DNA from 3 places in the Martinezella sp. CNPSo 3957 genome. Region 2 is predicted to be linked to each of the others. Evidence: riboswitches for the same ligand, from Rfam matches in the RefSeq annotation. Region 2 holds a riboswitch; each other region holds the start of a gene.
The links. Region 2 has a riboswitch for cobalamin ahead of cobU (bifunctional adenosylcobinamide kinase/adenosylcobinamide-phosphate guanylyltransferase). Riboswitches for the same ligand answer to the same signal wherever they lie in the genome.
Positions count from the first base shown of each region.

Region 1: it holds a riboswitch for cobalamin, as region 2 does, so the genes downstream of both, AC13QE_RS02355 (ABC transporter substrate-binding protein) here and cobU (bifunctional adenosylcobinamide kinase/adenosylcobinamide-phosphate guanylyltransferase) in region 2, are expected to answer to the same signal.
Region 3: it holds a riboswitch for cobalamin, as region 2 does, so the genes downstream of both, AC13QE_RS11310 (aromatic ring-hydroxylating oxygenase subunit alpha) here and cobU (bifunctional adenosylcobinamide kinase/adenosylcobinamide-phosphate guanylyltransferase) in region 2, are expected to answer to the same signal.

Region 1 is NZ_JBXSOU010000001.1:500,763-510,549, reverse strand. It holds gene AC13QE_RS02370 (peptidoglycan L,D-endopeptidase MepK) at 1-1,202, shown strand, start outside; gene AC13QE_RS02365 (ABC transporter ATP-binding protein) at 1,298-2,062, opposite strand; gene AC13QE_RS02360 (FecCD family ABC transporter permease) at 2,059-3,096, opposite strand; gene AC13QE_RS02355 (ABC transporter substrate-binding protein) at 3,100-4,116, opposite strand; cobalamin riboswitch at 4,282-4,537, opposite strand; gene AC13QE_RS02350 (GGDEF domain-containing protein) at 4,618-5,763, opposite strand; gene AC13QE_RS02345 (hypothetical protein) at 5,928-6,332, shown strand; gene AC13QE_RS02340 (PepSY-associated TM helix domain-containing protein) at 6,560-7,930, shown strand; gene copC (copper homeostasis periplasmic binding protein CopC) at 8,104-8,472, shown strand; gene AC13QE_RS02330 (sigma-54-dependent transcriptional regulator) at 8,515-9,787, opposite strand, start outside.
Region 2 is NZ_JBXSOU010000002.1:447,733-457,519, reverse strand. It holds gene AC13QE_RS07385 (dimethylsulfonioproprionate lyase family protein) at 1-131, opposite strand, end outside; gene cobN (cobaltochelatase subunit CobN) at 128-4,279, opposite strand; gene cobW (cobalamin biosynthesis protein CobW) at 4,516-5,565, opposite strand; gene cobU (bifunctional adenosylcobinamide kinase/adenosylcobinamide-phosphate guanylyltransferase) at 5,571-6,095, opposite strand; cobalamin riboswitch at 6,237-6,635, opposite strand; gene AC13QE_RS07365 (chloride channel protein) at 6,816-8,612, shown strand; gene AC13QE_RS07360 (cobyric acid synthase) at 8,609-9,787, opposite strand, start outside.
Region 3 is NZ_JBXSOU010000003.1:574,078-583,864, reverse strand. It holds gene AC13QE_RS11325 (FAD-binding oxidoreductase) at 1-803, opposite strand, end outside; gene AC13QE_RS11320 (L-threonylcarbamoyladenylate synthase) at 827-1,801, opposite strand; gene AC13QE_RS11315 (DUF6656 family protein) at 1,861-2,478, opposite strand; cobalamin riboswitch at 2,828-3,031, shown strand; gene AC13QE_RS11310 (aromatic ring-hydroxylating oxygenase subunit alpha) at 3,129-4,373, shown strand; gene AC13QE_RS11305 (FAD-binding oxidoreductase) at 4,376-5,464, shown strand; gene AC13QE_RS11300 (glycoside hydrolase family 25 protein) at 5,574-6,584, opposite strand; gene AC13QE_RS11295 (BA14K family protein) at 6,832-7,302, shown strand; gene AC13QE_RS11290 (transporter) at 7,474-8,475, opposite strand; gene AC13QE_RS11285 (acyl-CoA dehydrogenase family protein) at 8,764-9,787, shown strand, end outside.

The DNA of each region.
Region 1 (9,787 bases), on a different contig from region 2:
CACTCAAGCTCTTCTTCACGCATACGGGGGAAAGGTCGACCATCGTCTTCAAGCGTAATGGCAAATATGACCCGCGCGGCCTTGCTCAAATCAACCGCTTCTTGCGCGATTGGCGAAAGAACGAGCCGACCAGGATCGATCCGGAATTGCTCGATCTCGTCTGGGAAGTCTACCGCCGCAGCGGCGCCAAAGAGGCCATTCACGTGGTTTCGGCTTATCGCTCTCCCTCGACCAACAACATGCTGAGAGGCCGGTCTCGCAGCTCCGGTGTCGCCAAGCACAGCCAGCACACGCTCGGCAAGGCAATGGATTTTTACATTCCCGGCGTGAAGCTTGCGAGCTTGCGCGCAATCGCAATGCAGATGCAGATCGGCGGTGTGGGCTTCTATCCCAATTCCGGCTCGCCCTTCGTGCATCTGGATGTTGGCGGAGTCCGCGCATGGCCGAGAATGTCGCGCCAGGAGCTTGCGCGGCTTTTCCCGAATGGACAGACGCTTCACGTGCCGGCAGATGGTAGACCGCTGCCGGGTTACGACGTAGCAGTCGCACAATCCAAAAAGCGCCCTTCCCAGATGGCGAGCAAGATCGCGGCCGTTGATGACGACAGTGACGATGCAGGGTCATTCACAGCCTCTCGCAACGTCGAGCCCGACCGCAGCCTTTTGACCAGCATGCTGCCAACCCCCAGAAGCCGGGCCGTGGATGGGCTGGAAGCTCAGCTTGGCAAGCGGGTGGCTGATGCAAACAAGAGCGAACCCTTTGCCGACCTCGCGGCCTATGCCGTTCCGCTGCCGGCGTGGCGGCCGACCAGCAGCATCGTCGTCATCCCGACGACCGCGCCGGAAAGACCTGCCCCCACTGCTGTGCTCGCCAGCCTGGTCGTGGGACGCAGCGACGCAGGTAAGCTCCTCGTGTCTGACAATGTGGAGAATACGGCCGAGAGCACCATGGCAAAGATGCAGCCGATCGCCGCCCTTCCCTCGGCGGCGGAGCAAGATGTCTCAGCCGGCGTAGGAGACATGTCGACGGGGGCGATCGTCGCCTGGGCTTTGCGTCCGCCAGGCATGGCCGTCGACATGACACTACCAGGCCTCGTCAGCGCGCCCATTCCGATGCACGACGATATGGCGGAGGCCCAAGCCGGAGCCATCAGCTATGATGGCGACGATTTCGACGTCGAGCGGTTCGGCTTCGAAGGTTGAGGCGAACTCGCACCATCCAGTAATACGATGCGCGCCAGTCGGAATTGCTCAGACTGGGGCGATCCATTTTATTCCGCGATCGCGACAGAGGCCACTCAACCCGCCATGTATTGAATGTTGCAGCGGCCGTGCACCGAGGATTTCTGCACATGCGCGCGCACGCCGAAAACGCGCTCGATTAACTCCTGCGTCAGCACCTCTTCAGGCGGCCCGGCCGCAACGACCTCGCCATTTTGCAAAACAGCAAGGCTGTCGCAGAACATGGCCGCCAGATTGAGATCGTGCAGCGCCACGATGGAGGTGACATCGAGCTTGGAGACCAGGCCGAGAATATCGAGCTGATGTTGGATATCGAGATGGTTCGTCGGCTCGTCAAGCAGCAGTTCGCTTGGAGTCTGGGCAAGCGCCCTCGCAATATGGACGCGCTGTCGTTCACCGCCCGACAGGGTTTGCCACGGCTGACCGGCGCGGCCTTGCATACCGACACGGGCAAGCGCATCGGAAACCGCCGCATCGTCGTGAGCGTTCCAGGCCGACAGGGGACCGCGATGGGGCGTACGGCCGAGACGGACGACGTCCATCACTGTGACCTGCGTATCGGTCGTCGCCTGCTGCTCGACAAGCGCGATGCGACGGGCAATATCGCTCCGCGAGATCGAGGCAATATCGCTGCCGCCGAGCCGGATGACCCCGCTTTTGACCTTCCGCAACCGGCAGATCAGCCTGAGCAGGCTGGATTTACCCGAGCCGTTCGGCCCAAGGAGCCCGAGTACCTTACCTTTTTCCACCGTCAGGCTGACGCCGTTGACGATGAGGCTGTTGCCGGCTGCAAAGGTTACCGTGTCCACAGCGATGCTCATGCCGTCCTCCGGGCGCGATAGAGAATGAGGGCGAAGGCCGGAGCCCCGAACAAGGCCGTGACGACGCCGATCGGCAGAATCTGCTGGGGAATGATGACCCGCGAGATGATATCGGCCGCGACCATGAAGATAGCGCCGGCCAGAGCCGCTGCCGGCAAAAGCCGGTCATGGCTCGGCCCGACAACGAAGCGGGCCGCATGCGGAATGACGAGCCCGACAAAACCAATCGAGCCGACGATACTGACGACCGCTGCCGTCATGAAAGCCGTCACGCCAAGCAGAACGACTTGGGCGCGCTTGACCGCAATGCCAAGCGATGCGGCAGCATCCGTGCCGAAGATAAAGGCATCGAGCACGCGGACATGCGCCATGCAGACGGCAAAGCCGATGATGGCAACCGGCCCGGAAAGATAAACGTCCGGCCAGCGCACGCCGCTCATGGAGCCGAGCAGCCAGAACATGACGCCCCTCGCCTGCTCCGCATTGGCCGAGGTGGTGACGATATAGGAGGTGAGCGCGTTGAAAAGCTGCGAACCGGCGACGCCGCATAGAATGATGCGCTCGCTCGTGCCGCCGACCCCGGCAGCAAGCACGCCGACGAAAAGAAAGGCTGCAACCGCGCCGAGGAAGGCGCCGCCGGAAAGGCCGAGAATGCCGTAGCCAAGCCCGAGGATCATGATGCAGACCGCCCCGGTGGAGGCACCGGCGGAAATGCCGAGCACAAAGGGTTCGGCGAGCGGATTGCGCAGCAACGCCTGCAAGACCACCCCGCTCAAGGCAAGCGACGCACCGGTGCTTGCAGCAACGAGCGCGCGGCTCAGGCGATAGTCCCAGACGATCCCCTGATGGATCCGGCTGAGTTCGAAGCTCGTTCCGAACAACCGGTTCGAAATGGCCTTTACGGTCGTCGACAGGGGGATCGAAATCTCGCCGATCGATACGGCGAGACTGATCATGAAGGTCAGAAGGATGACGGCAGCCATGGCGAGCGCCAAGAGCGCCCACCATGTCCTGCGTTTTGCGGCGAGACCCATATCTTACTGCGCCAGGCCGAAGGACTTAATGCCCTTGGCCAATACTTCAATGCCGTCGATGGTGCGGATGGTCGGGTTCATCGACTGCGCATCCATCATGACGAAACGCTTGTTCTTGACGGCATCGAGCTGGCTGGTGACGGGATCTTTTTCGAGGAAATCGACCTTGACCTTCGGATCGTCGGCCGCATAGCGGCGGCGATCCATGGTGGCTATGACGATCACGGCCGGATTGGCCTGCGCAATGGTCTCCCATCCGACCATCGGCCATTCCTCTTCCGTCGTCACCACATTTCTGGCGCCGAGCGTCTTCAGGATATAGGCTGGCGCGCTGTTCTTGCCGGCGATATAGGCATCGCCATTGACCTCCTTGCTGGAGAACCAGAACACGATCGGAAGATCCTTGGCTTTGGCAGCGGCAATCGAAGCGACTGCATCCGCCTCACGCTTTTTCAGATCCGCAATCAGGGCATCGCCACGATCCCTGACGTCGAAGATCTGCGAGAGCTCGGCGATTTCCTGATAGACCAGATCCACCGTGAAAAGCTCCTTGCGCACGCCGTCGCCGCCATCGGCGTTGACCTTGGCGACACAATCGGTCGGTGCAAGATAGGTATTGATGCCGAGCTCGGAAAATTGCTGGCGCTTGCCGACGGAACCCTGCGCGCCGACGTGCCATTCGAATTCGGCAGCGACGAGATCCGGGGCTTTGCCAACGACGGATTCGAAGCTCGGATCGTTATCGGCAAGCCGCGGGATCTTGCTGTTCGCCTCGGCATATTGCGGCAGAACCGGGCCGACCCAGACCGCCGTTCCGGCAATCTTGTCGGCAAGGCCGAGCGAAAAGAGGATTTCAGTCATGCCCTGGCCGATCGAAACGATCTTGGCCGGAGCCTTTTCAAAAGTGACCTTCTGACCGCAATTATCGATGGTGAGAGGATATTGGGTGGCGGCAAAGCCGGAGCTGGCAAACCCAGTCAGCCCAAGTGCAAATGCAATGGTCGTCAAAAAATGGCGCATGAAAGATCTCGATAGGATTAAGGAAACGGGGCGGCGTCAGCGCGATCGCGCTGAGAAAGACGGCCGCCGGCTGCGGAGATCCCAATCAAGGCCGATAGGTGTCGGATAATGTCGAAGGCGCGGGTCAATCATTTTCTGTCCTTTCCGAGCATCCCCGCCCGGCTGATTGGATCGTGATCGACGGCAGGTCTCCTGGCTTGCGGATCTCTGACGATCATCGGCCTTCCCGCAAGCATGCTTGCAGTGGCGCGGCTCAAAGCCTCAGGAAAGAACCAGCAGGCTGGTCATTCCCGGATGATCGGCAATCCGCTTACAGTTGCGGGGGCAGCCACGGTCTAGGTCCCGCTTGGGTCATCCTCACCGTGTTCCCTATTAATCCCCGCGGAGTCTTCCTTGGGGAACCGTCACGTCCAGTTATTCCGGACTGCCCCGTTCCGTCAAGGATGCTTGGATAGGAAATGCGGAAGCGCGGTGCTCATTGCCGAAGGAATGACCGCCAGCCTATGCGGCCTCCGCCAGTTCCACGCGATTTCTACCGCCCGCCTTCGCGCGATAAAGCGCCTTGTCGGCGGCCTCAAGCACATGTTTGAAATCCGTCGTCGGTTCGAGGGAGCAAGCAATCCCGATGCTGACTGTGACATGGACGGCTTCCTGCTCGAACATCAGGGTTGTGCCCTCGATGTCCTTGCGAATTTTCTCCGCGACAGCAGCCGCAGCCCGCGTATCGGTGTTGGGCAGCAGCACGACGATCTCCTCGCCGCCGTAACGGGCGGCAATGTCGGTCTTGCGGACGGTTTGCCTGATGACATCAGCCAACCGCGCCAGAACGGTGTCGCCAAAGGCATGGCCCCAGCTGTCGTTGATCTTCTTGAAGTGATCGATATCGAGCATGATGATCGAGAAGGGGATGCGCCGCATACCGGCCTCCTTGGTGCATCGATCACCTTCACGCTGCAGTACGCGGCGATTGGGAAGCTTTGTCAGCGGATCGAGGCTCGCTTCATTCTCCAGCGCGCGCTGGATGCCGATGCGATATTGCTCCCGCTGCAAGAGATCCGACAACAGCATGACACCGAAGATATTGACGATCGTCACCGGAAGTGTCGCCGAGATCAGAAGGGCGCGCGCAACCGCCCACGGCAAAAGGAAGACAACCACAATGGATGAGCATGTCGCCAGACCGAACAGAGCCGATCGCCGCCAGCCCGTGCCGGTCCATTGCCGTGGCAGCAGACTGAGTACATAGCCTACGGCCGCAACGATTATGATGCCGGCCACGCCGATCACGGCGCCCATGCCGCCCACCATGTACCGAAACAGGGCCATCATCGCCGCAGCGACAATGGTTCCCAAAAGGCCGCCATAGATTGGCGTAAGGACAAGGAGGATCGACCGGCCATCCTGGATCACACCTGGCATCCATTGGATGGGATCGCCCATGGACAGGATGCCGACCAGCCCGAACAACAGCCCGACGGCCACGGATTTCAAAGCGCCGCGCTCGACGATACGGATGACCCAGGAATAGGCATAGACAATAATCGCCACCTGGCCGAGGACACGTATTAGCGAGATCAGATGTGTTTCGACTTCCATGGCGATTCCCAGTCTTCGCAGCGCGCCGCGATGGATGAGCTGCGGCGGCATGGTCGAAGTCCTTACGAGATACCATGCGATCTCTAAAAATAGTTTATATGCCTCTCATCGATCGGCAGTACGGCAGCATCACGGCACGAATTGACGCATTGCGCTTGTGATAGGCCTGCCCTATGACTGAAACCTTATCCGCGAATGCGGTGGTGGGGACAAGCATGCGGAAGACGATTTCGCGAAGATTTCAGTGGAGCGCGCGCATTCTTTGCGCCGTTGCGCTGTTGCTCGTCGGCTTCGCCCATCAACCGATCGTCGCAACCGCCGACGAGATATCCCCGATCGAAGTCGCCCAATACAGGCTGCCGGACGGATCGCTGCCCATCCTCTGCATCACCTATAAGGATGCCGACGGCAAGATGCATGGGAAAGCCTACGCACCCGGATGCGAAGCATGCCGGATTGCGTCCGCCGCGATGCTGCCTGCGCCTCCGACTGAAATTTGCCAGCACTTTGCCTCCCCGCGCGGAGAGACCGTCGTCGCAAGATCGGAGGCGTTCCACCGCCAGCTTTATCCGCCGAATACAGGCCCGAGAGCACCGCCCCTCCCGGACATCGTTGGCTGAACCGGCGTTGCGGCTTTCGTCGCGATGCCCGCCGTCAATGCTGCCGCTTGCGCGACCATCACGTCGCGACATCTGAGGATTGGTGTTCACAGCTGCATCTTGCCGAACGAAGCAGGCCGATTGGTCGGCTGCTCAGGGAAAGCAAGCTCACGCCAAACGGCGACCATCTCGCCGCACCCTTCCTCAGATCGTCCCTTGCGGCAGCCTACCGATCTTCGGAGGATTTAATGTCTGCCTTTACCGCTGCAGAGCCTGCGGCCGCAGCGACCCACAATGTCTCGCTCTATCGCGCGATCTGGCGCTGGCATTTTTTCGCCGGCCTGCTCGTCATCCCTTTCATGCTCAATCTGGCGACCACCGGTTCGTTGTATCTATTCAAGGACCAGATTGCCGATACCTTCTACTCGCATCGCTATCTCGTCACCGGGGCCGGCACCATGCTGCGACCGCAGCAGATCGCCGACGCGGCGCTCTCGGCCTTTCCGGGCGCCCGCGCAACCTCCTATCACGAAGCGTCGGCGCCGAACCGCTCGGCTTGGATAACGCTGTCCAAGGATGGGCAATCGACCATCGTGTACGTCAATCCTTATGACGGCAGCATCCTGGGGTCGGTGGGTTCGAAGCAGGAATTCGGCTGGGTCGTCAAGCGCATTCACAGCCTCGAATATTTCGGCAAGTGGACCAATCGCCTCATCGAGATCGTCGCGGGCTTTGCCCTCGTGCTCGTCGTGACGGGCATTTATCTGTGGTGGCCCCGCCAGCAGACGGGCGGCGTGCTCACCGTTCGCGGCACCCCATCACGCCGCGTCTTCTGGCGCGACCTGCATGCCGTGACGGGAGCGCTTGCCGGCATCCTGATCTTCTTTCTCGCCTTCAGCGGCATGCCGTGGTCCGGCTACTGGGGCGCCAACGTCAATGCCTGGCTGACCGCTCACAATTTCGGAACACCGGCGGCAGTCTGGGACGACGTTCCGAAATCGACAAAGGTCACGCAGGATATCGTCAGCCGGCCCGGCTGGGTCGTCGAAAACGCGCCCGTTCCGCTCTCGGATATCGCGGCGCAATCGGCCAAGCCGATCGGTCTCGATAAGGCCGTCGACGTCATGCATGGGCTGGGCATGGTCGCCGGCTCGGATCTTGCCATCCCATCAGATGGGACCGGCGTCTATACGGCAAGCCATTATTTCGGCGACCTCGGCAAGGAACGCACCGTCCATATCGACCAATATTCCGGCAAGCCGCTCGTCGATATTTCCTACGATCAGTATCCGGCGCTCGGCAAGGCGATCGAATGGGGCATCAATGTCCATCAGGGACAGGAATGGGGCCTCTTCAACCAACTTCTGATGCTGGCCGCGTGTCTCGCCATCATCCTTTGCTGCGTGACGGCGGCGGCCATGTGGTGGAAGCGCCGGCCATCGGGCCGTCTCGGTGTACCGCCGATGCCGCCGCAGAAGTCCGTCTATGTCGGCCTCTGGCTCATTGCCATCGTCTTCGGCATGGCTTTCCCGCTGACGGGCGCCGCCATCGTCGCGATGCTGCTCCTCGACCAGCTCCTGGTTCGCTTCGTGCCGCCTCTCCGGCGCTTCCTCTCGTGACGAGGTGAGGCAGAGCCAGGGGCTTCGCCCGCCTGCTCTTCTTCCGGATCAAGGATATCGATCATGCAGAAACACATCTTTGCCTTTGCAGCCAACGAATATCGGTGATCGACCGATCGCCATCACACGATCCGCGGGCTTTCCGCGGATCACCAACATAGTGAGGAAATCAAATGCCCCCTATCAAGAAACTGCTTCTCGTTGCAGCTGCAATCAGCATCGCCCTTGCCGGCCAGGCTATGGCGCATGCCCATCTGAAATCTGCCATTCCGGCCGCCGACGGCGCGGTCAAGAGCGCCCCGTCGGAGCTCGACTTAACCTTCTCCGAAAGTCTCAATGTGAAATTCAGCGGCGTTAAGATAACCGGGCCCGACAAGGCAACCGCCAAGACCGGTGAGGCCATGCTGATGAATAGCGGCACGACGCTCATGGTGCCGGTAGCCGACAAGCTTGCGCCGGGGAAGTACACGGTCGAATGGCACGTGCTCTCCACGGATGGCCACAAGACCAACGGGAGCTACAGTTTCACCATAGCGCCTTGAACGGCCCGGAAGCGGCCGGCAACCATTGGTGCGCAAGCTAAACTACTTGCGATAAGCGGACGGATTGATGCCGTGGCGCTGCAGGCGTGCATAGAGACTGCGGCGCGGCAGTCTGAGCGCCTGCGCGACTTCGGCAATATCCCCTTCGAAACGTTCCAGCGTGGCCCGGAGAATGTTTGCCTCGAAATGATCCATCTGCTCGGAGAGGCCAAGCTCCAGCGCAGGCTGACTGCGAACGGAGGAGAGGCCTAGCGCCGCTTGTGTCGCATAGTTACGCAGTTCCCGGACATTGCCCGGCCAATCGTGCGTCAGAAACCGTGCCTCCATCGCGGCATCGATGGGCGGACGCGGCACGCCGTGCAGGCGGGCGGCCTCGTCGAGGAAGGCGCTGAACAACAGGCCGATATCGGCGCGGCGCTCCCGCAGCGACGGAATGCGGATTCTCACGGTTTCCAGCCGATAGAGCAGATCGGCGCGAAAAAGGCCATCGGCGACTGCAGCATGCAAATCGCTTTTGGTGGCAGCGACAATCCGGAGATCGACAGGGGTCGGCTCGCCGCTTGCCGAAGGCAGCTCGCGTTCCTCGGCGACACGCAGAAGCCGTCCCTGCAGCATGGGCGACATGCTATCGATCTCATCGAGAAACAGCGTGCCGCGATCTGCCTCGGCAATGCGTCCGCGCCGAACGCGGTTTCCGAACAGAGCCTCGTCGGCGATCGCGTCCGGCAAGGCGGCACAATCGACCGCGACGAAACTGCGGGTACGCCGCCTGCTCCAGCGGTGAATGAGCCGAGCCACAAGCTCCTTGCCGGTCCCGGTTTCGCCTTCGATCAGAACATCCACATCGGCGTTTGCGACCTGGCGGATCGTTTCGCGCAACCGTGCCATAACCGTCGTCTGGCCGAGAAGCGGCGATGCATCCTCCGCCTCGGCAGCCGCCTGCCGCAAACGCCGGTTTTCCAGCACTAGGCGGCGCGTTTCCAGCGCCCGGCGCACCGATGCGATCAGATGATCGGTGGCAAAGGGCTTGGCAATGAAATCATAAGCGCCCTGTTTCAGCGCCCCGACAGCCATGGCGATATCGCCGTGGCCAGTCATCAGGATAACGGGCAAGTCCGGATCGCGCGCCAGCACGGCTTCCAGCAGATCGTGCCCATCGATGCGCGGCAGACGGATATCGCTGACGATCACGCCGGGCAATGCGGTTGCAAGGCTTGCCAGCGCCGATTGCCCGTCACCATGCGTCTCCACGTCGAAGCCCGCTATAGCAAAGGAATCCGTGAGTGCGGCATTGAAGGGGCCGTCATCCTCGACC
Region 2 (9,787 bases):
AAGTCGTGCGTCACAAGCGAGCGCTGTTGCGCCGGCCAGTCAAAGCCTTCGATGAAATGCCGCAGCATCGGATCGCTGCGCGACAGCAGGTAATCCCGAAAACCAACCAGAAGCTCGTCGATCACACTCATTCCGCCGCGTCCTTGCCCTTATCAAGGCTTTCCAGATCGAACCGCGCCGAATTGCTTCTCGGCGTCCAGAGCTGGCGATCGATCGCCTCCAGCAGACGTTCCCGCATCTCCTGAAGTGCTGCCGGGTTCTTCTCCGCCATGAAATCGCGCACGCTCTGATCGACGACAAAGGCCTGATAGACGGCCTCGAAATGATGATTGCGCACAGCACCCGTCGTCGCGGCAAAGGCAAAGAGATAATCCACCGTTGCGGCGATCTCGAAGGCGCCCTTATAGCCGTGCCGCATGATGCCCTCGATCCACTTGGGATTGACGACGCGACCGCGCACCACACGGCCGATCTCCTCTTCCAGCGAGCGGATCACAGGCTTTTCCGGCCTAGAGTGGTCGTTGTGATAGATCGAGGGACGTGCACCGCCGAGCTGCTCGGCCGCTGCCGCCATCCCGCCCTCGAACTGATAATAGTCGTCGCTATCGAGCAAATCGTGCTCGCGATTGTCCTGGTTCTGCACCACCGCCTGGATCGAACGCAACCGCTCCTCGAAGACGCCGCGCTCGGCTCTGCCTTCCTCGCCGGCGCCATAGGCATAGCTGCCCCAGACGAGATAGGCCTCGGCCAGATCGGCACGCCGCTCCCATCCCTTCTCATCGATGAGTGCCTGCAGACCGGCACCGTAGGCTCCGGGCTTGGAGCCGAAGATACGATAACCAGCCCTGCGGCTGGCAGAGGCAGCGTCGAGGCCAGCTGCTTCGAGCCGCGCGATCTCGCCGCGCATGCGAGCCGCAATGGGATTGTCCGCCGCATCTTCATCGAGCATGCCGACAGCACGGATGGCCTTGTCGAACAAGGCGATCTGTTCGGGAAACGCATCACGGAAGAAGCCGGAGATACGTAGCGTGACATCGACACGCGGCCGCCGGAGCACCGCCGGCGGAATGATCTCGTAGCCGGTGACGCGGCGAGACGTCATGTCCCAGACGGGCTTGACGCCGATCAGCGCCAGCGCCTGCGCGATATCATCGCCACCCGTGCGCATGTTCGAAGTGCCCCATGCCGTCAGGCCGAAGGAAACGGGCCATTCGCCATGGTCCTGAACGTAACGGCGGATCAGCAACTCGGCCGATTTCCTGCCAAGCTCATAGGCCGCGGGCGTTGGCATCGCACGGCTGTCGACCGAATAGAAATTCCGCCCCGTGGGCAAAACATCCGGTCGGCCACGCGTCGGCGCACCGGAAGGACCAGGCGGAACGAAGCGGCCGTCCAGGCCTTTGAGCAGGGCTGCGATTTCAGCATCGCCGCAAGCGAGAATTGAAGGCTGGAGCTTTGAAGCGATCTCGTCGAGAACCATGCTGGTGTTTGGCCAAGTCTCGGGGCAGACTATGTCGCCATTCACGAGTTTTGCGGCCAGCAGTTCGATCCGCTCGACGGTATCACCGTGGGTGCGCCAGGAGGCGTCGGAGATATCTTGGAGGATTGTAGTGCGCGGGCCTGTCCATTCGGCGGCCATATCGCAGTCAAGCGGGTCGAATGGTTTGCTCGGAGAGTTACCCCCCTCTGTCAGCTTCGCTGACATCTCCCCCACAAGGGGGGAGATTGGTGGGAGTATGCTGCCCGACGTTCCCGCCTCTCCATCGACAGTATCTGCGGACTCGATCTCGGTTTGATGAAGAGAAGCGCCGCGAGCAACCAATCTCCCCCCTTGTGGGGGAGATGTCGCGGGAGCGACAGAGGGGGGTATAGCACTCTCCACGTCCACGAATGCATCTCTTGCAATCGCCCGCTGCAGGCTCTGGTCCCCACCCTCGCCCAGCCCGCGCGGCACCCTTGCCAGCGCCACCGTCAGATCCGTCAACAGTCGTCCTGCAGGCGAAACACCGAAGATGTGCAGGCCATCGCGGATCTGCATTTCCTTGAGGTCGCAAAGATAGGCATCAAGTTTCCGCAAGGCCTCGTCTTCGCCCTCGCCCTTGGCGATGCCGGCATCCTGATCCAGCCCGATATCGGCGACGAGATCAAGGATCTGCTTGCGCAGCAGACGGATGCGGCGCGGATCGCCGCCCGAAGCCTCGTAATATTCGTCGACCAGCGCCTCCAGATCCTTCAGCGGGCCATAGCTTTCGGCGCGCGTCAGTGGTGGCGTCAGGTGATCGATGATGACGGCGCTCGTGCGGCGCTTGGCCTGCGTGCCCTCGCCGGGATCGTTGACGATGAAAGGATAGAGATTCGGCAGCGACCCGAGGATCGCTTCCGGATAGCAGCTTTCCGACAGTGCCAGCGCCTTGCCCGGCAGCCATTCGAGATTGCCGTGCTTGCCCATGTGGATGACCGCATGCGCATCGAAGGAACGGCGAAGGAAGGCATAGAAGGCTAGATAGCCGTGTGGCGGTACGAGATCGGGAGAGTGGTAACTCTCCTTCGGATCGATGTTGTAGCCGCGCGCCGGCTGGATGCCGACAAGCACGTCCCCGAAGCGGGCGACCGGCAAGGCAAAACCATTATCGAGCGCGTAAGGATCTGCCTCAGGCTTCCCCCAACGCACCGTGATTTCATCCTGAATCTGTTTGGGAAGCGACGAGAAGAAATCCTTGTAGTCGCTAAAGGAAAGCCTCTCACGAACGACGCGGCCATCGCGCCCCGAATTTGTCGGGCCTTCCGCCAGATGCCGCATCAGTGCATCGCCATCGGCAGGCAGATCGGCAACGCCGTAGCCTGCCGCCTGCATCGCCTTCAACACTTCGATCGTTCCGGCCGGCGTATCGAGCCCAACGCCATTGCCCATGCGCCCATCGCGATTGGGATAGTTTGCCATCACGAGCGCGACGCGGCGATCGCCGGGCGGCGTATTGCGCAGCCGTGCCCAATTGGCAGCGAGCCGCGCCGTATAGCGCATGCGATCCTCAAGCGGTTCGCTCGCGACGATATTGGCCTCGACCCGCTCGTCATAGCGGGCCGCAGCCTTGAAGGACACAGCGCGCGCAAGAACACGCCCATCGACCTCGGGCAAAGCCACATTCATGCCGAGATCGCGGGCCGAAAGCCCCTGCGAGGATGCCTCCCACGCCTCCTTCGATGACGCCGAGAAGATGGCCTGCAGAACCACGGCATCACCCGTTTCCAGCACCGTTGCCTGACGATCCGCGCCCGGCGCCGAAACGGCAAAGCCTGTCGCGTTGATGACCACGCTCGGCTTCAGCTCCGTAAAGACGCTTTCGAGAATGCCGACCGACACGGCATCCTTGAGACTATAGGCAAAGACCGGTAACGGCCGCAGCCCCTCGGCGATAAGAGCCTCTATCATGGCTTCGACGGGTCTGGTTTCACCGCTCTGAACCAGCGCGCGGTAGAAAGAAATGGCAACCGTCGGGGATTCGAATCCTGCTGGGGTCGCCATCTGCTCCAAAGCGATGTCCGCGGCCGGCAACTGCTTCAAAGGAGGGTCTTGCCCCTCATCCGCCCTACGGGCACCTTCTCCCCGCAAGCGGGGCGAAGGGGGAGCAGCGAACTCGATATGCCCCCTCTCCCCGTCAATGCGGGGAGAGGGCTGGGGTGAGGGGCGAACCCTCCATTCGATTTCAAGTCTCCGCCACTCCTCGACGCCGATCACACCCCTGCCCGGCCACCAGATGCCAGCCTTCATCAAGTGTACAGCAGGCATCGGCTTCTCGGCGCCCGAGAGCATCGCCTCGGCATAGGCGAGAAACGCTCGCGAATTCGCCTCCCCACCCTCGATCAGATAAGACCAGAGCGCGTTGAGATCATCGAGCGCGACGTTGGAGAATGGCGTCAGCCCGGGATCCGGCTTCGAATCCCCCGGCAGCACTGCAATCAAGGCACCCTGGCGCGCCGCACAGGCATGCAGCGCCTCCAGCGCATAATGAAAATAGCTCGCCCCTCCCAAGGCCCGCACGATGATGAGCTTCGCATGCCGCGCCGTCCTGTCGACATAGGTATCGACGGACATCGGATGCTTGAGGCTCATCAGGCTTGCAAGCCGAAGGGAGCGGCCGCCCTCGCCGTGCGCTGCGGCAATCGCCGCAAGCTCGGTATCGGCAGCCGACAGAAAGAGGATATCGCCGGGCGACTGCCCAAGATCGATCGCCTCCTCGCCGTCGCTGATCGTTCCCTTCTGTGCCAGGAGAAGATGCATCAGGCTTCAGAGTACGCGGCTGCATACCCCCCTCTGTCACTTCGGGACATCTCCCCCACAAAGGGGGAGATTGTTTGGTGCCATGCCTCACCCCAGCGACCATCCGAAGCCACCAAAACCTCGGTAGTCAGCCGTTTCGCAAAAACGTAGTCGCGAGTTCCCAATTTCCCCCCTTGTGGGGGAGATGTCCCGCAAGGGACAGAGGGGGATGTTTCTGGACAAAGACGCAGCATCGATCAGACCAGCGCTTCGATCGCTTTGCGCACCATCGTCTCATCCATCTCGTGCAGGCCGATCACCACCAGCCGGGTCGCGCGGGCTTCACCCGGCGTCCAGGCGCGATCGAAATAGGTGTCGATGCGGCTGCCAACAGCCTGAAGCTGCAGGCGCATGGGCTTGCCGGGGACATCGACGAAGCCTTTCAGGCGCAGCACATCATGCTCGGCAATCACACCTTTCAGCGCATCGACGAAGGCCGCCGGGTCGGCAATCGGGCCGAGTTCGACGACGAAGCTGTCGAACTCGTCGTGATCATGCGGCGTGCCGTCTTCATGCTCCAGTTCATGATGGGATTTGCGATTGACGATATCGTCTTCCGTGCCGATGCCGAGGCCGAGCAGGATGGCGGCCGGCACATCGCCGTTCTTCGCTTCGATAATCGTCGGCTTGCGTGCCGTGCGCGAGGCAACCTCGGCGCGGACGCGGCCGAGCCCATCGACGTCGATCAGATCGGTCTTGTTGAGCACGATCAGATCGGCGCAGGTCAGCTGATCCTCGAAAAGCTCTTCGATCGGGCTTTCATGATCGAGCGAGTCGTCCTCGACGCGGGCTGCTTCGACAGCGTCATGATCGTCGGCGAAACGGCCGGCAGCTACGGCGGCGCTATCGACGACGGTGATGACGCCATCGACGGTGACATGAGTGCGGATGTCGGGCCAGTTGAAGGCGGCGACCAGCGGCTGCGGCAGCGCGAGGCCCGAGGTCTCGATAACGATGTGATCCGGGCGCGCGTCGCGCTCCAGAAGCTTCGTCATGGTGGGGATGAAATCGTCGGCGACGGTGCAGCAGATGCAGCCATTGGTCAGCTCGATGATGTCGTCTTCGGTGCAGTTCTCCGCGCCGCAGCCCTTCAGCACGTCGCCGTCGACGCCGAGATCGCCGAATTCGTTAATGATCAGCGCGATCTTCTTGCCGCCGGCATTCTGCAGGAGGTTGCGGATCATCGTCGTCTTGCCGGCTCCCAGGAAGCCGGTGATGACGGTGGCGGGAATCTTTTCCTGGTTCATATGCATCAACCCTTCATTTTCAGCGGCAGGCCCGCTGCGATAAAATAAACTTCGGCACTTGTCGCCGCGACCATCTGGTGCAGGCGGCCGGCATGATCGCGAAACTCTCGCGCCATGCGATTCTCCGGCACGATTCCCAAGCCCACCTCGTTGGAGACGAGAACGAGCCGCGATCGTGCGGTCGGCAGAAAGGCGGTCAGGGCGGCAAATTCCGCCGCCATGTCACGCTCGGCCATCATCAGATTGGTGACCCATAGCGTCAGGCAGTCGACAAGCACTGCCCGCCCCTCGGCGTCGACGGCGGCAAGCTGCCCGACAAGATCGATCGGCTCCTCATGCGTTTGCCATAGATCGCCGCGGTCGGCACGATGCTTCGCGATGCGCTCGCGCATCTCGTCGTCCCATGCCTGCCCTGTCGCCACATAGTGACGTTCAAGACCCGTGTCCGAAACCAGGGATTCGGCAAACCTGGATTTGCCGGAACGCGCGCCCCCAAGGACGAAGACTGCTCGGGAAGTCGAAGACGACATACGCTATGTCCGCTCCCGCGCGGAAGCGAGGGTCGGCAGCACATCGCTGGAGCCGGGAAACGGGCGCCTACACGCCGAAAACTCGTCTTGCGCCATGACAACCTCCGTGCTGGCAGCGGAACTGACGTCCCAGAACAGGCTCTGTGCCCGGCACGCATGGCAGGTCTCCTGGCTCGCGGATAAGGCGCCGCGACGGGGGCGGACCGAAACCGGTCGCCCCCGATCGTGCGCCAGCGGATCTTTCTCGCCTTCCCGGCAATGCATCATGAAAAGGCGGACGATTCGTAGAATAAGAGGCGTCCAGCCCCGGTTGATCATGATGCCACGCCAGTGGCTTTTTCGACTTGAGCCTGCCCCGCCTCGTTCGCCCCATGCGAATCGTCGATGGAATAGGTTTCAAACCGAACGAAAGACCCTGACCGCTCTACAGTCGCGGGGTCGGCTGTGATGAGAACGCCCGGATTGGGTCCGTCCCTCCACATTCCCTTTTCATCCCATGCGGCAGATCGCCGCTCAGGAACCATTCGTTATACCGGCAATGATTAGGCTTTCACTTACCTCAAGTCAATCAAGGGCATGGATGCGACCTGCGCCATCCTGATTACGAAATCGGCTGAAAATTCCCATAAAGCCAACGGCTTTTTTGCCGTATTTCTTTGATGTTAGGAGGTTATAGAGGGTAGGCTCTCGCATTCGAGTAAAACGTATCGTCCGTTTCCCATGTTGCAGAAATTCCAACCGCGACGCCTCGGCGTCTTCTCGGCTCTGTTCGATCTCGGTCGCTTCAGGGCATTGCTGCGCCGTGGCGAATTGGGACTTGTCTTCGCCGGAGCGCTAGTAGGAATAGTATCCGGCTGTGCCGTAACGGCGATGAGCTATATCTCGCGCAAGTTTCACAGCGTCATCTACGGCATAACCGACTACGAACGCTTGAGTTCGGCGGCGATGGCAATTCAGGACAAATCCGTATTGTTCATCGCACCGATCGCAGGCGGCATCATTCTCGGCATACTGCTCTATATATTATCCCGCACACGCAAAAAGCCGATGGTCGACCCGATCGAAGCCAATGCGCTGCATGGCGGCCGCATGTCGCTGACCGACAGCATCATCGTGGCCGTGCAAAACCTGATTTCCAATGGATTCGGCGCCTCTGTCGGGCTTGAAGCAGGTTACACGCAGCTCGCTGCGGGCATTGCCTCCAAGTTCGGCTACAAGATGCAGATGCGTCGCGCGGACCTGCGCATGCTCGTCGGCTGCGGCGCGGCCGGCGCCATCGCCGCAGCATTCAATGCGCCGCTCACCGGCGCCTTCTACGCCTTCGAGCTGATCATCGGCAGCTATTCGATCGTGACCCTGACACCCGTCGTCGTCTCGGCGCTGATATCGACCATGATCGCAAGACTGCTCGCCGGCGACGACTTCGCCATCGATATCGATCATGTCGGGGCGATCGTTCCGGCTGATTATCTTCCTGCCATCCTGCTGGGTGCCTTCTGCGCCGGTATCGGCATCCTGATCATGCAGGGCGTCGCATGGGTCGAGGAACTGGCGCGCAAAAGCTCGATCGCACCGCCCTTCCGCCCTGCGCTTGGCGGCTTGGTGGTGGGAACATTGGCGCTGATCTCGCCACAGGTTCTGTCTGCCGGCCATGGCGCCCTGCATCTCAATCTTTCGACCGATGTGACGCTGAGCGCACTTGTCGGCGTCTTCATCCTGAAATCCCTGGCATCAGCAGTTTCGATCGGCTCCGGCTTCAGAGGCGGTCTCTTCTTTGCCTCCCTGTTCATGGGCGCGCTGCTCGGTAAGATCTTCGCCTATTGCGCACCCTATTTCGATCACGCCACGCTGACGCCGGCCGTCTACGCAGTCGTCGGCATGAGCTCGCTTGCCGTCGCGATCATTGGCGGGCCGCTGACGATGACCTTCCTGGCGCTCGAAATCACCGGAGATTTCCCGATCACTGCTCTGGTTCTGGCGGCGGTCATCACCTCCTCGCTGGTGGTGCGCACGACCTTCGGCTACTCCTTCGCCACATGGCGCTTCCACTTGCGCGGCGAGAGTATCCGCAGCGCTCACGATGTCGGCTGGATCCGCAATCTGACCGTCGCCCGCATGATGCGCCCCGATGTTCATACAGCGAGCATCGACATGAGCATCGAGGAATTCCGCAAGAATTTCCCGATCGGCTCGGCGCAGCGGGTCATCCTCGTCGACAAGAACGAAAAATATTCCGGAATGGTCGTCGTGCCCGATATCTATGCGAGCCCGATCGAAAAGGACGACGAAGAGCACGGCCTTTCCGATTTCATCCGGCTGCGAAACGAGTTCCTGCAGCCGCAAATGAATGCCAAGCAGGCAGCCGCCATGTTCGAGCAGACGAAAAGCGAAGCGCTCGTCGTGGTCAACGACCTGATCGAACGCAAGGTCATCGGCCTGTTGACCGAGAGCTATACGCTGCGTCGCTACAGCGAAGAACTCGACCGCCGCCGCCGGGAAGTCTCCGGCGAGCTTTAGGCGACCAGGCTGTCGAGCCAGGCGGGATCGAGTACGCTTTCCAGCTCTGCCGCAACTTCGTCCAGCGCCGCGTCGACGCTGGCGCGATAGTTCATGCGCTCGCCGGAGAGGCCGAAGCTTGCCAGCAGTTTTGCCCGATAAGCGTCGCTGCTGAAAAGGCCATGCAGGTATGTGCCCATGACGTGACCATCCGGCGATACGGCTCCATCAGGCCGCCCGTCGATCATGGCCGATGGCCGCTCGCAGTCCCGGCCCTGCGTCACGCCGAGGTGGATTTCATAACCCGATAACGGCACATCATACTCTTTGGAGACGGCAGTGCTGTTGCGCACGGTCTTTTCCGGCGCCATCTCCGTCTCGATATCCAGCAGGCCCAATCCGGGCGTCTCGGTCACCGATCCCTCAATTCCCAGCGGATCGTGAACAGTATGACCGAGCATCTGGTAGCCGCCGCAAATGCCGATGACGCGGCCGCCACGGCGCACATGCGCGGCTATATCGCGGTCCCATCCCTGCTCGCGCAGATCAAGGAGATCACCGATCGTAGACTTCGAACCCGGCAGCACCACGAGCGCTGCATCGGCAGGCAAGCGCTCTCCAGCGCGGACAAACACCAAATCGACATCCGGTTCGGCCCGCAGCGGATCGAGGTCGTCGAAATTGGCGATGCGCGACAGCACGGGTACGGCGACCTTGAGCGCACCAGAGGAACCTCGAGCAAGTCGCTCCAGCACAACGGAATCCTCCGCCGGCAGGCGCGCCGCTGCCTTCAGCCAGGGAACGACACCATGGCAGTGCCACCCCGTGAAGCTACCAATTGCCTCGATACCCTCACCGAAGAGGGAGACATCGCCACGGAACTTGTTGATCAGATAGCCGCGGATCATCCGCCGATCTTCCTCCGGCAAGATATGGTACGTGCCGACCAGCGACGCGATCACGCCGCCGCGGTCTATGTCGCCGACCAGCACGACGGGGACATTGGCGCGTGTCGCAAAGCCCATATTGGCGATGTCGCCGCGCCGCAGATTGATCTCGGCGGGCGAACCTGCCCCCTCGACGATGACGAGATCAGTCCCCGCCCGCATCGTGGCGAAGCTTTCGAGCACTGCGCCGAGCAATTGCGGCTTGAGCGCCTGATAGTCCCTGCCCTTGGCCTGTCCCCAGACCTTGCC
Region 3 (9,787 bases), on a different contig from region 2:
GTGAATTCGACGCCGATGCGCGGCATCAGCTCGAAGCCGGTCAGCGCCGTGCCGCAGAGGCTGGAGGCATTCTTGAACAGAGTCAGCGCGTCATCGACCGATCGCAGGCCGGCAAAGGCGACCTGATGGCCGAGTGGCTGCGGAAAGAGCTTCAGCACCGCGCCGGTGATGACGCCGAGCGTACCTTCTGCGCCGATGAAGAGATCGCGCAGGTCGTAGCCGGTATTGTCCTTCTTCAGGCGGCGCAATCCGTTCCAGATCTCGCCCGTGGGCAGCACGACTTCAAGGCCGAGGCAGAGCTGGCGCATGTTGCCATAGGCAAGAACGGCCGTGCCGCCGGCATTGGTGGAAAGATTTCCGGCGATGCGGCAGGAGCCTTCCGAGCCGAGCGAGAGCGGAAACATGCGGCCATGCTCGGCTGCCGTCTTGTGGACATCGGCCAGGATGCAGCCGCCGTCAACGATCATCGTATTGCCGACGGGATCGATATCGCGCACGCGGTTCATGCGTTCCAGCGATAGGATGATGTCCGAGCCGCCCTCGCGCGGCGTCTGGCCGCCGACAAGCCCTGTATTGCCGGTCTGGGGCACGATGGCCGTTCCGGTCTCGCTGGCAAGCTTGAGGATGGCCGAAACCTCTTCCACCGAGCCGGGCTTCAGCAGCATGGGCGAAGCGCCATGATAGAGCCCACGGTTTTCCACCAGATGCGGCGCAATTTCCACCGGGTCCCGCACGGCATGTTTTTCGCCGACGATGACGGCGAAGCGATCGAGGAGGTCGGAAGAGGAGGCGGAGCTGCTCATGGCGTTTCCTTTGCCTGATGGTTTTAGTCTCTGGGCGCGGCCGCGCGGCGCAGCCGGTCGTTGATAGCCTCGCCGAGGCCCTCGTCGGGAATATGCGAGAAAGCAATGGTCGCAGCGCCGGTGGCATCGGCGCGCTTCATGAAATCGAAGAGGTTTGCCGCTGCTTCCGAGAGATCGCCGGTGGCGCTCAAGTCCAGCACGGCAACGGCGTTCTCGCTGCCGGGAATGTCTGGCGTGCCGAAGCGAATCAGCGCCTCGCTTGCGGAAACCTCCGTGGCGTCGAGCCGCACCGCCGCTCCCGGCGCATAATGCGAAGCAAGCATGCCTGGCGCCTCGATGGCAGCGGAAGCCTTCTTCTTGCGCTTCAGTGCCTTACCGGCTACCCGCTCGATCTCGCTCGCCGCCAGCCCACCAGGTCGCAGCAGGCGCATCTCGCCATCCTCGACCTTGACGATCGTCGACTCCACGCCGACAACCGATGATCCGGCGTCGAGAATAAGAGAAATCCGCTCTCCAAGGTCGTCGTCCACATGATCGGCGCTGGTGGCGCTGATCTTGCCCGAGGTATTGGCGCTGGGTGCTGCAAGCGGCCGGTCGAAGGCGCGGATCAGCTCGCCGGCAAAGCCCTGCGGCACGCGGATGCCGACCGTGTCGAGGCCGGCGGTTGCCAGCGGATGGATGCCGCTATCGGGTTTGAGCGGCAGCACCAGCGTCAGCGGACCGGGCCAGAAGGCTTCGGCGAGCTTGCGCGAGATGGGGTCGAAGATCGCATAGCGCTCGGCCATGGCGAGGTCGCTCATATGGCAGATCAGCGGATTGAAGCGCGGCCGGCCCTTCGTCTCGTAGATCCGGGTGATCGCGGCAGGATTGGTAGCATCGGCGGCAAGGCCATAGACCGTCTCCGTCGGCAGCCCGATCGGCAGACCCTCGGCGAGAGTCGCTGTCGCAACTTCGATCGCCATTTGCGGATGTTCGAGAATGTCTATGTGTCGTGCCATGGCCTGCCTGCTTGCAGTTCAGGCCGTTTCTTATGCTCTTCGAGTTTTCGGATCAATCGTCAAAGCTGTCGAATGATGTCGCGGAGCTGCTCGTTGCGGGCGCCGAGGAGAAGAACATTGCGGATGGCGATCTGCGGATCGTGGGTGTGGAACAGCACGCCGTTGCCTCTGACGTCGCGGTTGATCGTCAGTTTCTTGTCTTCGGCCTCCTTGTCCGGATGGATGGCGACAGCGAAATACATCCGCGAATATTTGAGGCTGATGTCTTCGAAGAAGTTCTCTTCCTGGCCGATCCGGGCAAAGAAATTGGCGATATAGAAAGCCCAGTTCACGTCCTCATAATGCGCGAACTGCGTCCGCGCCGCGGTAATGTGGCAATAGCCGAGATGCGGCGTGTCCTTCAGCGTGTGATGAAAGATGAGCTTCGGGAAGCGGATGGACCTATGGAAATTGTTGAGCCGGTCGTGGGTCTTCTCGCCGGCGTCCCGGAGCTTCAGCGCCGTGCGTTCGGCCACCTGTTCGTGGGTGAGGTATTCCCGCTCTTCCGCCAGCCAATGCGGCCTGTTGCGGTTGATACGGCCGGTGCGCAGGAATTCGGTGTACCCCGTCGTCGATACCGGCTGCGCCGGTTCGGGCTCGGCGGGCTTCCCAGCGTCGAAATATCTGAGTTTGGCCATGCCGGATCTCGCTATAAAACTCTTTGGTGACATGATGAACCGCGGAGCTTGAGCCGAGCTTGATCGTGCCGGATTGAAGGCGCCCCGATAGCGGCTCCGTTGGCGCTTTCTGCCGCCCAATTATTCCCCTGATTACCGGCCGTTCGCTGACCTGTCGCAATCAGGATAAAGCGTCATTGGTGGAATGGATATGCGATGCTTTCACCATCTCCGATGCATGCGTCCAAGCAATTGAATTGCCTGTCAATATTCTCAGGATATGCAACCGTCCTATCGTCCTGTTTCGCCTGTCGTCAAATTCGAAGCCGATGTCGCATTGCAGCGCAGCGGCAGACGCGGCCGAGAGCTATGATGATATCAATCTCAAGGTGCCGTCTGCTAGGGAGACGGAGAATTGGGAAGCCGGTCAAAATCCGGCGCTGCCCCCGCAACGGTGGTGGAGTGAGGCATGGCGGATAAAGCCACTGGGCCGATTGGTCTGGGAAGGTGCCATGGGGTCCTGGCAACAGGGCCGCTCCAGAGCCCGGAAACCAGCCTTGGGCACATATGGTTTACTGACCGCGGCGGGCGGTCGGGGCATTGCTTTCGGCCGTCCCCAACGGCCTTGCATGTCCTCTGCTCGTCTTCCGGTATTGCGCAAGGATAGGCAAATGGATATCGGCAGCAAAGTTCTGCGGCAATTGAAGAACCACCGGGTAGGTTTGAGCCTGGAGCAACCCTTCTACACTGATCCGGATTACTTCAAGCTCGACATGGAGACGATCTACTATCGCGACTGGCTGTTCATCGGCCATGATTGCGAAGTGCCGCGGGCGGGCAATTACTTCACCGTCCAGATCGGCGATTATCCCGTCGTGATCGTCCGTGGTCGCGATCAGGTCATCCGCGCCTTCCACAATAGCTGCCGCCATCGCGGCTCGCGCGTCTGCACGACCGAGCGCGGATCGTCGGCAAAGCTCGTCTGCCCCTATCACCAATGGACCTACGAGCTTGACGGCTCCCTGCTCTTTGCCCGTCAGATGGCCGAAGATTTTGACAAGAGCCAGCATTCGCTGAAGCCGGTTCACTGCGAAAGCGTCGCTGGGTACATCTTCATCTGCCTGGCACAGAACGCTCCGGATTTCGCACCGGTTCGCGCCACGATCGAGCCCTACATGGCCCCGCACCATATCAGCGAAGCCAAGGTCGCCTTCCAGAGCACGATCATCGAAAAGGGCAACTGGAAGCTCGTCTGGGAAAACAACCGCGAATGCTACCATTGCGCGGCCAATCATCCCGAACTCTGCCGCACCTTCCCGGAAGCTCCGACGGTTACCGGCGTGCAGGGCGCGATGAGCGATCCCGTCATTACCGAGCACTGGGCGCGCTGCGAAGCCGCCGGCCTGCCGAGCGAATTCAAGATCTCTCCTGACGGACAGTTCCGCACCGCCCGCATGCCGCTGATCGAAGGCGCCGAAAGCTACACCATGTCCGGCCAGAACGCCGTCAAGCGGCCGCTCTCGCCAGACGTGACGATCAATGGCATCGGTACGATGCTGCTCTTCCATTATCCGACGACATGGAACCACATCCTTGGCGACCACGCGATCTCCTTCCGCGTCCTGCCGATCAGCGCCGAAGAAACCGCCGTCACCACGAAGTGGCTCGTTCACAAGGATGCGGTCGAAGGTGTCGATTACAATCTGGAAGAGCTGACCCACGTCTGGACCGAAACCAACGACCAGGATCGCCGCATCGTTGAAGAAAATGCTTTCGGTATCCGCTCGCCGGCCTATGAACCCGGTCCCTATTCGGAAATCCATGAAGGCGGCGTCATGCAGTTCGTCGAATGGTACACGACTTTCATGATCAACCGGCTGCAGGGCGACCAGGCCAAGCTGTCGGCGGTAGCCTGAGTATGAACATGGCCGTCTCCCATCCGCATCGACACCTCGACCAGATGCAGCCCTGGAACGACAGGCAGCATCTGCTTGAATGTCTCTCGATCACGCCCGAAGCGCCCGATGTGATGACCTTCACCTTCGGGTCCGACAAGGACAACTGGTTCCGCTATCTGCCGGGCCAGTTCGTGACGCTGGAGCTGCCGACGGCTCCGGAGCCGGTCATGCGCACCTATACGCTGTCGTCGACCCCGTCGCGGCCCTTCTCGGTCGCCGTGACGGTGAAGGCGCAGAAAGATAGCATCGGCACGCGCTGGATGTTCGAGAACCTGAAGCCGGGTATGCGCATCAAGGCTTTCGGCCCGCTCGGCGATTTCAGCCACATCCGTCATCCGGGCGAGAAATATCTGTTCGTCTCGGCCGGCTCCGGCATCACGCCGATGATGTCGATGACGCGGTATATGTCGGACATAGCACCACTGTCTGACATTACTTTCGTCAATTGCTCGCGCAGCCCGACGGACATCATCTTCCGTTCCGAGCTCGAATATCTCGCTCGCTTCATGCCGAACCTCGATCTCGGCTTCATCGTCGAAGGCTGCGGCCGCACCGATCTCTGGTCGGGGCTGAAGGGCCGCATAGACAAGGCGAAGATCGGCCTGCTGGCGCCCGATTTCATGGATCGCACCATCTTCTGCTGCGGCCCGGAAGTCTTCATGGATGCCGTGCGCTCCATGCTGGAAGCGCACGGCTTCGACATGTCACGCTACCATCAGGAAAGCTTCCAGCCGGCCAATGCGGCGACACCGCTTGCGGAAGTCTCCGACGATGCTTCCGGCGAGGCGGCGACCACGATCCGCTTCACGATGGCGGGCAAGGATGTGGCCTGCGCCCCGGGCCAGACCGTGCTTCAGGCGGCGCGCGGCGCCGGTGTGCGCATCGGCGCCGCCTGCGAATCCGGCCTCTGCGGCACATGCCGGGTCATGAAGCTTTCGGGCGAAGTCGAAATGAGCCACAATGGCGGCATCCTTGATGACGAGATCGACGAGGGCTACATCCTCGCCTGCTGCTCGCGCCCGAAGACGGATGTGCAGATCGAGGCCTAGAGCCGGATGATTTTAGGTCTATTCGACCTAAAATCTGAATCCGCTCTAGCATCAAAGAAGTAGAGCGTGATGTCGTCCGAAAACCGCCCACACTTTTCGGCATCACGCTCTAGAAATCCTGGTAGTTCAGCTCGTTGATCTCGACAGGCTTGGTTTGCGGGGTCGAGGCCGTGACGACGGGGTCGATCTCGAGCATGAGGGAAACGAGCATCTGCCGCGGCCCGCTGCACATCTGTGCGAGCGCGATCGTCAGATCCGGCGCGGGCAGGGGTTTCGCCGGCAGGAGATCACCCTGCGGCCAGATCCTCGCGAGCTGGACCTTTGTCATCGGCACGACGCTGACGTCGATATCGGTAAGCGTGCCCGGGACCCGATAGGGGCAGCTTTTCTCCGAACAATTGTCCGACGAAGCAAACTGCCAGATGGCATAATTGTCCCAATTGCCGAGCGGGAAAGTGCCTTTGACATCAGGCTTGTAGCGCGCATACCACAAGGGCAGCCGCGACAGCAGCGGATAGGTACCTCGGTGATCGGCGATATAGCGTGCCGTATTGTGATTGACGTAGAGAATGGGATAGCGGCCGGTTCTGACCTTGATGTGGGCGACATAGATCTGCGCATCGTCGAGCGACATGAATTGCGTCGCATCCATGCCGTCGATATCGAGCACCATCAGCTCATCGGGTTGCGGATCGGCATAATCGAGAAAATGATTGGCCTGGTCGATCGGATTGCCGGGTCGCCCCAGATGATAGGCGCCCCATAACAGGCCATTCGATTTTGCCAGCATGCGGCGCGTTTGAAACAGCTCACGGCTGACGGCGTATTTGCGCCACATTGTCCTGCAATGGGCCACGGTATCGCCGCCATGGTCGCCGGTGCAACTGAAGCTTTCAGGAAGTCCGTCGGACGCCTTTGAGATGAAACCGGCAATCCGCTTGTCCTGCAGGAATGCGGCCCAGTCGATGGTGTTCAGCTCGTAAGCATCGACAATCAGGGCGTTTTTCGAATCGCCCCAGGGCTGGCTCTCACCGGCCGAAGACTTGGAGACCGGCCCCATCAGGGCCAGGATCGTCAGCAAGCTGTAAATGAGGAGGTTACTCTTTCGGTATCCTTTCATGAAATAATAGTAAGGATTGCTGGTTAATCTTGGGTTAAGAAAGCAATCACTATAAATTCATCGTGGAGCCCCTCGTAACTCCTTAAATCGGTAGGGATTTGAGGAACTAAATAACGCGCCGCCGCGTTTCTTGTCGTCTATTCGGATATACGACGAAGCAGGCAGCGAAACCTTGCTCGGGAAGCATTCCCGACATGAAACGCCTACAGGCTTGAGTACAAAGCCGAACCAGGGAATGGAGATGAAAATGCTTGGTTTCCGTGCAAAAATCGCGACAGTCGCCTTAACGGCTGCCGTCGCCCTGACGAGCTTCACACCGTCTTTCGCCATGCAGATGCCCACCGCACCGGTCGTAAAACAGTCCGCGCCCACCCAGGCCGCGCCGGGTAATGTCGAGCAGGTACAGTGGCGTCATGGTGGTTACTATCGCCGCGGCTGGTATGGCGGCTACCGTGGTTATCGCGGCGGCTATCGTCATGGTTATCGCTATCATGACGGCTATTGGTTCCCGCTGGCTGCCTTCGGCGCCGGCGCATTGATTGGCGGCGCAATCGCCAGCCAGCCGCGCTATTACGAGCCGGCTCCGGCTCCGAGCGCCGGCATCAATCCGCGTCATGTCGAATGGTGCGAGGGACGCTATCGTTCCTACCGCGCTTACGACAATACGTTCCAGCCGAACTCCGGCCCGCGCCGCCAGTGCTACTCGCCGTATTTCTAAAGCGGTTCAGTTTTTCACGGAATCTCTGAAACCGCTCTAGCTCTTTTTTCACGCAATTCCGGACGGAAAACCGCTGCGCACTTTTCCTGGAATTGCTCTAAGCGGCGCTTCCAGAACTGCCAATGCCAGCCGTCCGGTTTCCCGCCGGGCGGCTATTTGCATGATTCGACGTCAGAGAATATTGACCCGTTTGAGCAGCCACCATGCCAGCAGCATGGAGGCGATGATGAACCCTACTGCATACCCGGTGCCGCTTGCGCCGCCCGCCAACGGCAACCCCGATGTGTTCATGCCGAAGAAGCCGGTCACCAGCGTCGGCGGCAGCAGAAATGCGGTCATGATCGACAGGATATAGAGATGCCGATTGATTTCGGAGGCGAGCTTGGAATCGATTTCTTCGTGCAACAGCCTCGCCCGCTCCTGCAGAGCGTAGACGTCGTGTTCGACCGCTTCCAGCCGCCCGGTCAGCCGGCCCGCGACATCCTCGAAGCCGAGCGGCATTTCCTCATCGTCCGAGGCGGCGGCATGGCGCATCAGCGAGAGAACGGTGCGCAGATGGCGATGCAGGCGCACGATCGTCCTGCGGATGGGCGGAAGCTTGGCGCGCTCGTCGCGTGAGGTATTGCCGTGGACGAAGTCCTCGATGGCATTTAACTCTTCGCTGATCTCGATGACGACAGAGATCAGGGTTCGTTGGAACTCGACGACGATCAGCTCGAAAATATCCACGGGATTGGAAAATCGTGCGGCGTTCTTTTCGATCAACACCCGGGTTCGGTCCAGGCTGCGAAGCGGCTGCAGCCGGGTGGTTATCAGCAGGCGATCGGTCAGCGCGAAATGCAGCCAGCCGATATCGTGGGTGTTGTGGGCAAAGTCGCGCTGGAAATCGACCAACGTGCCGAACAGCATCTGCTCGTCGACCGTAAGCGTTGCATGTGTTTCATGCGTGGTCAGCGCTATGCGGGCGGCTTCGTTCAGTCCGGGAGCGTCCTCTAGGAAAGCCGGTACCCGGGCATCCACGAGATTGAGATGCAGCCAGAGAAAGCCGTCGTCGCCGAACAACCTCGAGCGATCGGTATCGTCGGGCAGGCGCTCCGGCTTGGTTTCACCGGGACGAAGACGGTATGCCCAGATAAAGCCTGGTATGGTATTGGCTGTCGTGAGCGTATTCATGGGGCATCGTTCGCTTTGTCTGAACAGTCGCCTTAGTCTTCGTTCATGACGGTTTTTTATTCAAGTCCACGCTTTGGCGGAATAATCGTGGATATGGGCGGCGATGTCACAGCCGCTCGGCGCGCGTAAGACGCATCTCCCGTTCGGGTTCGCGAGACGGTGGAAATCGACACCTCCTGCCATTTGAAAAAATTGACGTTTACGTAAAAATCAACTAGCTATAGCAATAAATGGTCGATGGTCCGGGTGAGGCGGGTCATTGCCAGTACCGATCCGGAGGAAATCACCATGTACAAGGCGCCTGTCGAAGAAATTGCGTTCACGCTGAAACATGTCGCCGGCATGGAACGTGCCATGGAAGAGGGCATTCTCGGCGATCTCGGCGCCGATGTTGTCGACGCTATCCTGTCGGAAGCCGGGCGTTTCGCCGGTGAGGCGGTGGAGCCGTTTGCCGAGAACGGTGACAAGCAAGGCGCAAGGCTGGTGGATGGCAAGGTGGTCCTTCCCGATGGCTGGGAGAAGCTCTATCGCGACTGGATCGCTGGCGGATGGAATGGCTTGACCGCGCCGGAGGAGTTCGGCGGGCAGGACTTGCCGCACATGCTGAATATCGCTGCGCTGGAAATGTGGAATTCCGCTTCGATGGCCTTCGGCCTGGCGCCGACGCTGACCATGGGGGCGGTCGAAGCGCTCCGGGCACACGGCAGCGAAGGCCTCAAGAAGACATATCTGGCAAAGCTCGTCTCCGGTGAGTGGACGGGAACCATGAACCTGACGGAGCCCCATGCCGGCTCCGATGTCGGCGCGCTGCGCTCCCGCGCCGAACGCCGCGATGACGGTACCTATCGCATCTTCGGCCAGAAGATTTTCATCACCTGGGGCGATCACGAGGCGACCGAGAACATCATCCATCTCGTTCTCGCCCGCCTTCCGGATGCGCCTGCCGGCACGCGCGGCATTTCGCTGTTTCTCGTGCCGAAATTCCTTGTGAATGAGGACGGCTCGCTCGGTGCCCGCAACGATCTTTTCGTGCATTCGCTGGAACATAAGCTCGGCATCCATGGTTCACCGACCTGCACGATGATCTATGGCGATGGCAAATATGGTGCGGAAAAGGGCGCCGTCGGCTGGCTGGTGGGCGAGGAAAACAAGGGCCTCGCCTGCATGTTCACGATGATGAACAATGCCAGATTGGCTGTCGGCATCCAAGGTGTCGCGATTGCTGAAGCCGCGACCCAGAAGGCCATCGCCTATGCCCAGGAGCGGACCCAGGGCCGCGCGCCGGGTACGACATCCTCGGGCATGAGCCCGA